Regions from separate parts of the Erwinia sp. LJJL01 genome, predicted to be linked through region 1. Evidence: predicted binding sites of a transcription regulator. Region 1 holds the regulator's gene; the other holds the start of a gene.

Region 1 (4,192 bases):
TTTAACTCTTATCAGACAAATTTTCACCGACGCAGTGTAATAGAGTGCCGACTGGCTTGTGAAACGCTAATATTCGTCAGGCGCATTGAAAAAAATTGAAGGCAAAGCTATGTGGTCTGAACATTCTCTGGAAGTTATTGATGCGGTTGCCAGAACCGGCAGTTTTACCGCTGCTGCGGCAGAACTGCATCGCGTGCCCTCTGCCGTCAGCTATACCGTACGTCAGATGGAGGAGTGGCTAGCCGTTAGCCTGTTTGAGCGGCGGCACCGCGACGTGGTGCTGACCGAAGCCGGGCGCGTATTCAGCGAAGAGGGCAGAGTTGTCATCAAAAAAATGCTCGCCACCCGTCGGCGCTGTCAACAGGTGGCTAACGGCTGGCGTGGGCAGATTAATATCGCGGTCGATCGTATTGTCCGTCCGGCGCGTACCCGGCAGCTGGTGGTGGATTTTTACCGCCACTTCCCGGATATGGAGCTGCATATTACGCCAGAGGTTTTCAACGGCGTTTGGGATGCGCTGGCGGACGGGCGCGTCGACGTGGCGATTGGCGCAACGCAGGCTATTCCTGTCGGCGGGCGTTTTGCTTTTCGCGATATGGGAAGTTTGAACTGGCGCTGTGTCGTGCTGGCCGGGCATCCGCTGCTTGGCCACAGCAGCCCGTTGAATGAAGAGTTGATACGCGAGTGGCCATCGCTGGTGCTGGAGGATACCTCCAGAGCCTTGCCAAAGCGCACTACCTGGACGCTGAATAACCAGCGGCGGCTGGTGGTGCCGGACTGGGATAGCGCGTTTGACTGCCTGCGCGCCGGATTATGCGTGGGTATGGTACCAGGGCACTTTGCTCAGCCGTGGCTGGAGCAGGGGGTGTTGTGCGAGCTGCCGCTTGCCGCCCCTTTTCCCGATAGCCCGTGCTGCCTGAGTTGGTCAGAGCAGAGCGTCTCCCCGGCGTTAAGCTGGCTGCTGGAACATCTGGGCAGTACCGAAACGCTTAACGCCGAGTGGCTAAGTGAAACCGTACCAGGGTGACGTTGCGCAACATCACCCTGAGGATTAACGACGGTAATCGCGGAATGGGCCATCGGCCACTGAACGGCGCTCAATCAGCGAAGGGTGCACCTCAATGGTCTGAGGCTCTTCACGCTTGCTGGTAATTCTGTCGAGCAGCATATCAAAGGCAGTTTCACCCAGACGCTCTTTTGGCTGGTGGACGGTGGTGAGCGCCGGCGTGAAGTAGCGCGCGTTGCGCACGTTGTCATAACCGATCACCGAAATATCCTGTGGCACACGCAGGCCCATCTCATCAGCGGCACAGATAGCCCCCATTGCCATGATATCGCCACCGCAGAAGATCGCCGTCGGGCGCTGCTTCTGTGACAAAATCTGCTGCATGGCGCGGTAGCCGGATTCCGGTTCGAAGTCACCCTGCACCAGCCACTCATCGCGCAGGCTGATGCCGGCTTCGTTAAGAGCCTTGATAAAGCCAGCATGGCGGCCGCCGCCGGTGTTGCGCTCCAGCTGCCCCGGGATCGCGCCAATATCACGATGCCCACGTTCAATCAGATAGCGCCCGGCAAGGTAGCCACCTTCGAAAGCGTTATCCAGTACGGTATCAGTGAAGTCGCCGCGCGATTCACCCCAGTCCATTACCACCATGGGGATATTACGATTGTCTTCCAGCATGGAAATCAGCTCATCGGGGTATTCTGAGCACATCACCAGCAGGCCATCAACGCGCTTTTGCGCCATCATCGACAGATAAGCCTGCTGCTTCTGGATGTCGTTGTGCGCATTGCCGAGGATCAGCGTATAACCTTTAGCAAAGCAACGGTTTTCAATGGCTTCGATAATCTCGGCAAAATAGGGGGCTTCGCTGGACGTTGCCAGCAGGCCAATAGTTTTGGTGTGGTTAACCTTCAGACTACGTGCAACGGCGCTGGGAGAATAGTGCAATTCTTTGATTGCCGTCCATACCGCTTCACGCGTCTCTTCAGCTACAAAGCGCGTTTTATTGATTACATGGGAAACGGTGGTGGTGGAAACACCGGCGCGCTTTGCCACATCCTTAATTGTTGCCATTAAACTCGTACTCCTGGCGTTATCGTAACACTCTGATAACTAATTGGTTAAACGTTTGCCTAAACACCGCCATTTCTGGCCGCCCAGAATAATGATGGATGCTGTCTCAAAGGGTCAGGATGGGGTTAAATCGTCCGTAGAGTGACATGCGGTGCTGAGTAAAATCACTTCCGTGCTTGTTGCGCAACGGAAAAGAGGAATTCTAGCAAGGCTGCGCAAAGAAAACGAGATTTTTACGGGCTACTGTGGGAAAATCTATTGGCTTACTTTAAACAGGGTTATTAAGGGGGGGGAAATGAATACCGATATGAAAATGACACTGCTGACGGTTGTGGGTTCACTGCTGATGATTATTGCGTTTAGCATCACGGCAGTAATGCACTAAGTTTCACCGGGAGGAGGTCGCTCCTCCCGTTCTCTTTAGCGTTTAACGAATGGTTTTCGGTGTCATCATGCGCCGGGCACCAATGTAGTGCTCCTGCCAGTAGTCTTCCGTCAGCGCGCTCACCTGGATATCTTTGCCGGTGCGTGGTGACTGGATAAATTTCCCACCGCCCAGATAGACGCCCACATGGTCGGCAGTGCCGCGACCATTAATGCGGAAAAATACCAAATCGCCTTTTTCCAACTCATCGCGTTTGATCGAGGCCGCGTCACGCAGGTGATACATTTCATTCGCGGTACGTGGGATCTTAAACTTCACTAAATCTTTATAGGCATACCAAACCAGCCCACTGCAGTCGAAGCCGGTTTTTGGCGAGGTTCCGCCCCACTGGTAGGGTTTCCCTAGCTGACCCATCAGTTTATTCATCGCTGTCTCACGAGCTTTCTGATAGCGCGCGCGGTGAGCTTTACTCAGCTTGAGCGGCGCATCGGTACTCTCTGCTACGCGCGATTCGAGTTTTTTATCTGCACGCTGGCGACCGTAGCGTTTTTTACCTTCGTTCTTAGCCAGCTTTTTAGCCGTGGTTTTGGTTTTTGCGACGTTAATCTTTTTTACCGGCTCAGCAGCGGGTTTCTTTTTCAGCTTAAGTTTTTGCGCAACGGTTGTACGCGTGGTTTTGGCTGGTTGTTTGCTCTTTTTGCTGAGGGGTTCTTTGACTTTTTTGGTTGAGGCGGCTTTAACCGGGCGGCGTTTACGCCGGTCATCCTTACTGGCAGCGCTGCTATCAACTTTATGTTGATTTGCATTAATAGGAGCATGTGGCGATGCGTGCGCCAGGTTCAAAAATAGCTGAGCAAAGGCCAGCAGAATGAGTGTGATGAGTGAACGCATTGTTCTCATTAACAGTTTGTGCGCTGCAAAACACTGCAACACAGCCAGAAAAAGTGATTTCTGCGCTAAAGCAGAAGGTTGGACCGATTCTAATCTAACTTCTTAACAAAAGGTAAGGTCTTTTTTGTTTCAATAATACAGATCAAGTAAACGCTTTGAAATTGAGCACAATCAGGTGGTTAAGTCAGCGGTTACTGCACTTTCGCGCATGACAGAGGGAGAATTGATGATAAGAAAATGTTATTTTGTCACCATCACCTGTTCCACGACAGCGCACAGGCTGACGCTGTTGCTGAAAATGTCATTTTCATCGCCTGGACAGAATCGCTACAATAACTAAACACGAAGTATCGTATTGAGGAAGGCATTTATGAGTACTGTTGAAAAAATTCAGCGCCAGATTGCAGAAAACCCGATCCTGCTGTATATGAAAGGCTCCCCGAAACTGCCAAGCTGCGGCTTCTCCGCGCAGGCTGTTCAGGCGCTTTCAGCCTGCGGCGAGCGTTTCGCCTATGTTGATATTCTGCTGAACCCGGACATCCGTGCTGAAATGCCGAAGTATGCCAACTGGCCGACCTTCCCACAGCTGTGGGTTGACGGTGAGCTGGTCGGCGGCTGCGATATCATCATTGAAATGTACCAGCGCGGCGAACTGCAGAGTCTGATTAAAGAAACTGCGGCAAAGTATCCGAGCGAAGCGTCTGAATAAGCGTTAAAGCTTGAGAGTGCACCCAAAATAAAAACCGGAGCCAAATGGCTCCGGTTTTTTTTTATCTTTCAATCAGCGCGTTTAAGCCTGCTGTTGATCATCGGCGCTGGCGGGCAACGGCCAGCCGCCC
Region 2 (4,192 bases), 1.3 Mb from region 1:
CGGGATTACGATAAAAAGTGAATCGAACATTCTGACGTATTTTTACCCCCAGCGCTATGTAAAGCAAGGGTATTGCCGCTTCCTTTATGCAGCGGGGCTGACGAGCCATCACTTTTTGTGATATAAGAGCCGTCTGTCGCACGGGGAAGACTTACGTCTCCGCCCCCGGCGCTCAATGTTAAATACTCCAACCCTGACAGGATGAGAAAATGGTTACTTTCCAGACTAATCATGGCGATATCGTCATCAAAACTTTCGACGATAAAGCACCGGCTACCGTTGCGAACTTCCTGGAATACTGCCGCGAAGGTTTCTACGACAACACCATCTTCCACCGCGTGATCAACGGCTTTATGATCCAGGGCGGCGGCTTTGAGCCGGGCATGAAGCAGAAAGAGACCAAAGCTGAGATCCAGAACGAAGCCAGCAACGGTCTGAAAAACACCAAAGGCACGCTGGCAATGGCGCGTACTCAGGCTCCTCACTCGGCTACCGCGCAGTTCTTTATTAACGTGGCAGACAACGACTTCCTGAACTTCCGTGACGAAAGCCTGCAGGGCTGGGGTTACTGCGTGTTTGCTGAAGTGGTTGAAGGTATGGACGTGGTTGAGAAAATCAAAGCCGTGTCTACCGGCCGCAGCGGCATGCACCAGGATGTGCCAAAAGACGATGTGATTATCCAGAAAGTCACCGTCAGCGAATAATGTCGCACACGCTGTTTATCGCAGATCTGCATCTGTGTACTGAAGAACCGGCAATCACTGCCGGTTTTCTGCATTTTTTACGCCGTGAAGCGCAGCACGCCGATGCGCTGTATATTCTCGGCGATCTGTTTGAAGCCTGGATCGGTGACGACGACCCGAACCCGCTGCACGCCGAAGTGGCGACCGCGCTGCACCAGCTCAACATCCCCTGCTATTTTATCCACGGCAACCGCGATTTCCTGGTCGGGAAACGCTTCGCGCGCGCGGCGGGGATGACGCTGCTGCCGCAAGAGCAGGTGCTGAAGCTGTACGGCAGGCGCGTGCTGATTATGCACGGCGACACGCTGTGTACCGACGACGAGGGCTATCAGCGCTATCGCCAGAAGGTGCAACAGCGCTGGCTGCAACGCGTTTTCCTTGCCCTGCCGCTGTTCGTGCGCCAGCGCATCGCGCGCAAGATGCGCAACGGCAGCAAGCAGGCCAACCGCAATAAAGATCTCGCGATTATGGATGTCAATCCGCAGGCGGTGGTCGACGCCATGAGCCGCCATCAGGTGCCCTGTCTGATCCACGGGCATACTCATCGCCCGGCCGTGCATGCACTGAACATTAACGGTCAGCCCGCCGAACGCCTGGTGCTCGGCGCCTGGCACGAAGAGGGTTCGATGATCAAAGTCGGCCCTGATGAGATTGCGCTGATTTCCTTCCCGTTCTGAATCAAAATTTTGGCGCCATCCTGCGCCAGTTGACGCCACGCAACCGTTTTCCTCGCCGCGCAGTCGTGATATTCTCTCTGCCCTTCCCACCCCGCAGCCCGTATCCGTGCTGCTGCGGTGACGTTTTACAATCACAGGAGTCAGACCCGCATGTCATCCAACGCCGCCCCGGCCCGCATTGCTATTGTTATGGGTTCCAAAAGTGACTGGGCAACCATGCAGTTTGCAGCGGAAATCCTCACCAGCCTCGACGTTCCGTTCCACTGTGAAGTGGTGTCTGCGCACCGAACCCCGGACAAACTGTTCAGCTTTGCCGAACAGGCCGCCGATAACGGCTTCCAGGTGATTATTGCGGGTGCAGGCGGCGCGGCGCATCTGCCGGGCATGCTGGCTGCGAAAACCCTGGTGCCGGTGCTGGGCGTGCCGGTGCAGAGCGCGGCGCTGAGCGGGGTCGACAGCCTGTACTCTATCGTGCAGATGCCGCGCGGCATCCCGGTCGGTACGCTGGCGATTGGCAAAGCCGGTGCGGCGAACGCCGCCCTGCTGGCTGCGCAGATCCTTGCACTGCACGATGCTGCGCTGGCGGGCCGCCTGGCAAACTGGCGCCAGACGCAGACCGATGACGTGCTGAACAACCCGGACCCGCAGGTGGAAGCATGAAGCCGGTTTGCGTATTAGGTAACGGCCAGCTGGGCCGCATGCTGCGCCAGGCCGGAGAGCCGCTGGGTATTGCGGTTTATCCGGTCGGGCTGGATGCCGAGCCGCAAGCGCTGCCGATTGCGCAGAGCGTGATCACCGCCGAGATTGAACGCTGGCCGGAAACCGCCCTGACGCGCGAGCTGGCAAGCCACAACGCCTTCGTTAACCGTGACATTTTCCCGCTGCTGGCGGACCGCTTAACCCAGAAGCAGCTGCTGGACCGCCTCGGTCTGGCGACGGCCCCCTGGCAACTGCTGTCCGCTGCCGACGAGTGGGCGCAGGTGTTCACCACCCTCGGCGAGTTGGCCATCGTTAAGCGCCGCACCGGGGGGTATGACGGCCGCGGCCAGTGGCGCCTGCGTGCGGATGAAACCGGGACGCTGCCCGCTGACTGCTACGGTGAGTGCATTGTTGAGCAGGGGATTAACTTCTCCGGCGAGATGTCGCTGGTCGGTGCGCGCGGGCACGACGGTCACACCGTATTCTACCCGCTGACGCACAACCTGCATCAGGACGGCATTCTGCGCACCAGCGTGGTGCTGCCGGACGTGAATGCAGAGCATCAGCAGCAGGCGGAGCGCATGCTGTCGGCAATCATGAATGAGCTGAACTACGTTGGCGTGATGGCGATGGAGTGCTTTGTGGTGCCGGAAGGTCTGCTGATCAACGAGCTGGCCCCGCGCGTGCACAACAGCGGCCACTGGACGCAGAACGGCGCGTCTATCAGCCAGTTTGAGCTACACCTGCGGGCGATTCTTGGCCTGCCGCTGCCCACGCCAGTGGTCAGCACCCCGGCGGTTATGGTGAACCTGATCGGCACTGACCTGAACCTCGACTGGCTGAACCAGCCGCTGGTGCATCTGCACTGGTATGAGAAAGAGGTGCGCGCCGGGCGCAAGATTGGCCACCTTAATCTGGCGGACGTCAGTCCGGCGGCGTTAAGCGCAGCGCTGAATGCGCTGGTACCGATGCTGCCGCCGGAGTACGCCAGCGGCATTGCGTGGGCGGTGGAAAAACTCGGGTAATCATCCGTCTTAAGTAGGGGAGAGGCATGCCTCTCCCTTCCGTGCTTTATTCCGCGTAATACCCTCTGAACAAGGCCTTGCCCTTCAGCAGACGAATACCCAGCCAGCCGCCGCAGATCGACAGCAGCAGCGCGCCGGTTAACGGCAGCGCCCCCCACAGCACGTAATCCGGCTGCCACGGGAAGTCGAACACCTTGCGCTGCAGCCCCCACAGCGCCGCTTCCGCACCGATGGCGGCCGCCACGCCGGAAACCAGACCGAGTAGCGCAAACTCGCACCACAGCGTGCCGTGCAGCAGCCTCTTGCTGGCGCCGAGCGTGCGGTACACCACCAGCTCCTGACGGCGCTGACGCATCCCGACCTGGATCTGCGCCAGCAGCAGCAGCACGCCACAGGCCGTCACCAGCACCACCATAATCTCCAGCGCCTGGCTAACCTGCGCCAGCACCTGCCCTATCTGACGCATAATGCTGCCGATATCCAGCAGGCTGAGCGTCGGGAACTGGCGGTTGAGCTGGGCCAGCAGCGCGCTGTTATTGTCAAGGCGGAAGCTGGTCAGCCAGGTCTGCGGCTGGCCGTCGAGCGCGCCCGGCGGGAAGATAAAGAAGAAGTTTGGCTTCAGGCTCTCCCAGTCGACTTTACGCATGCTGGTGATCCGGGCGCTGAACTCTTGCGTATCGCCGGTAAAAGTCAGCGTATCCCCAAGCTTCACCCCCAGCCGCCCGGCCAGCTCCTGCTCAATCGACACGTCACCGCGCTGCGGCGGCCAGCTGCCGGAGGTCAGCGGATTATGGTCCGGCAAATCTTTTAGCCAGGTGAGATTCAGCTCGCGATTCAGCGAATTATCCATTTCAGGATCGGCGGGCTGGTGGTTAATCCCGGTCAGGCGCACGCGGGCAATCGGGTAGAAGGTTTCCGGCTTCACCTGATGCTGTTCAAGGAAGGCCTGCACCTGCGGCACCTGCTGCCCGGTGATGTTCAGCAGGAAGTAGTTCGGGCTGCCCGGCGGCATCTGCTGCTGCCAACGGTCCAGCAGATCGCCGCGCAT

The links. Region 1 encodes PurR, which represses purine synthesis genes. Its sites were predicted from a motif close to CANGCAAACGTTTGCNTG; they were not measured.
Region 2: the regulator PurR is predicted to act here: its motif matches at 1,457-1,474, upstream of purE (5-(carboxyamino)imidazole ribonucleotide mutase).

The regions. Positions count from the first base shown of each region.
Region 1 is NZ_CP178576.1:4,445,778-4,449,969, reverse strand. Features, by position in the region: gene punR (DNA-binding transcriptional activator PunR) at 110-1,027, shown strand; gene purR (HTH-type transcriptional repressor PurR) at 1,052-2,077, opposite strand; gene ACLI4M_RS21760 (YnhF family membrane protein) at 2,373-2,462, shown strand; gene ACLI4M_RS21755 (C40 family peptidase) at 2,505-3,353, opposite strand; gene ACLI4M_RS21750 (Grx4 family monothiol glutaredoxin) at 3,724-4,062, shown strand; gene rnt (ribonuclease T) at 4,144-4,192, opposite strand, start outside.
Region 2 is NZ_CP178576.1:3,158,486-3,162,677, reverse strand. Features, by position in the region: gene ppiB (peptidylprolyl isomerase B) at 210-704, shown strand; gene lpxH (UDP-2,3-diacylglucosamine diphosphatase) at 704-1,420, shown strand; gene purE (5-(carboxyamino)imidazole ribonucleotide mutase) at 1,571-2,080, shown strand; gene purK (5-(carboxyamino)imidazole ribonucleotide synthase) at 2,077-3,144, shown strand; gene ybbP (putative ABC transporter permease subunit YbbP) at 3,191-4,192, opposite strand, start outside.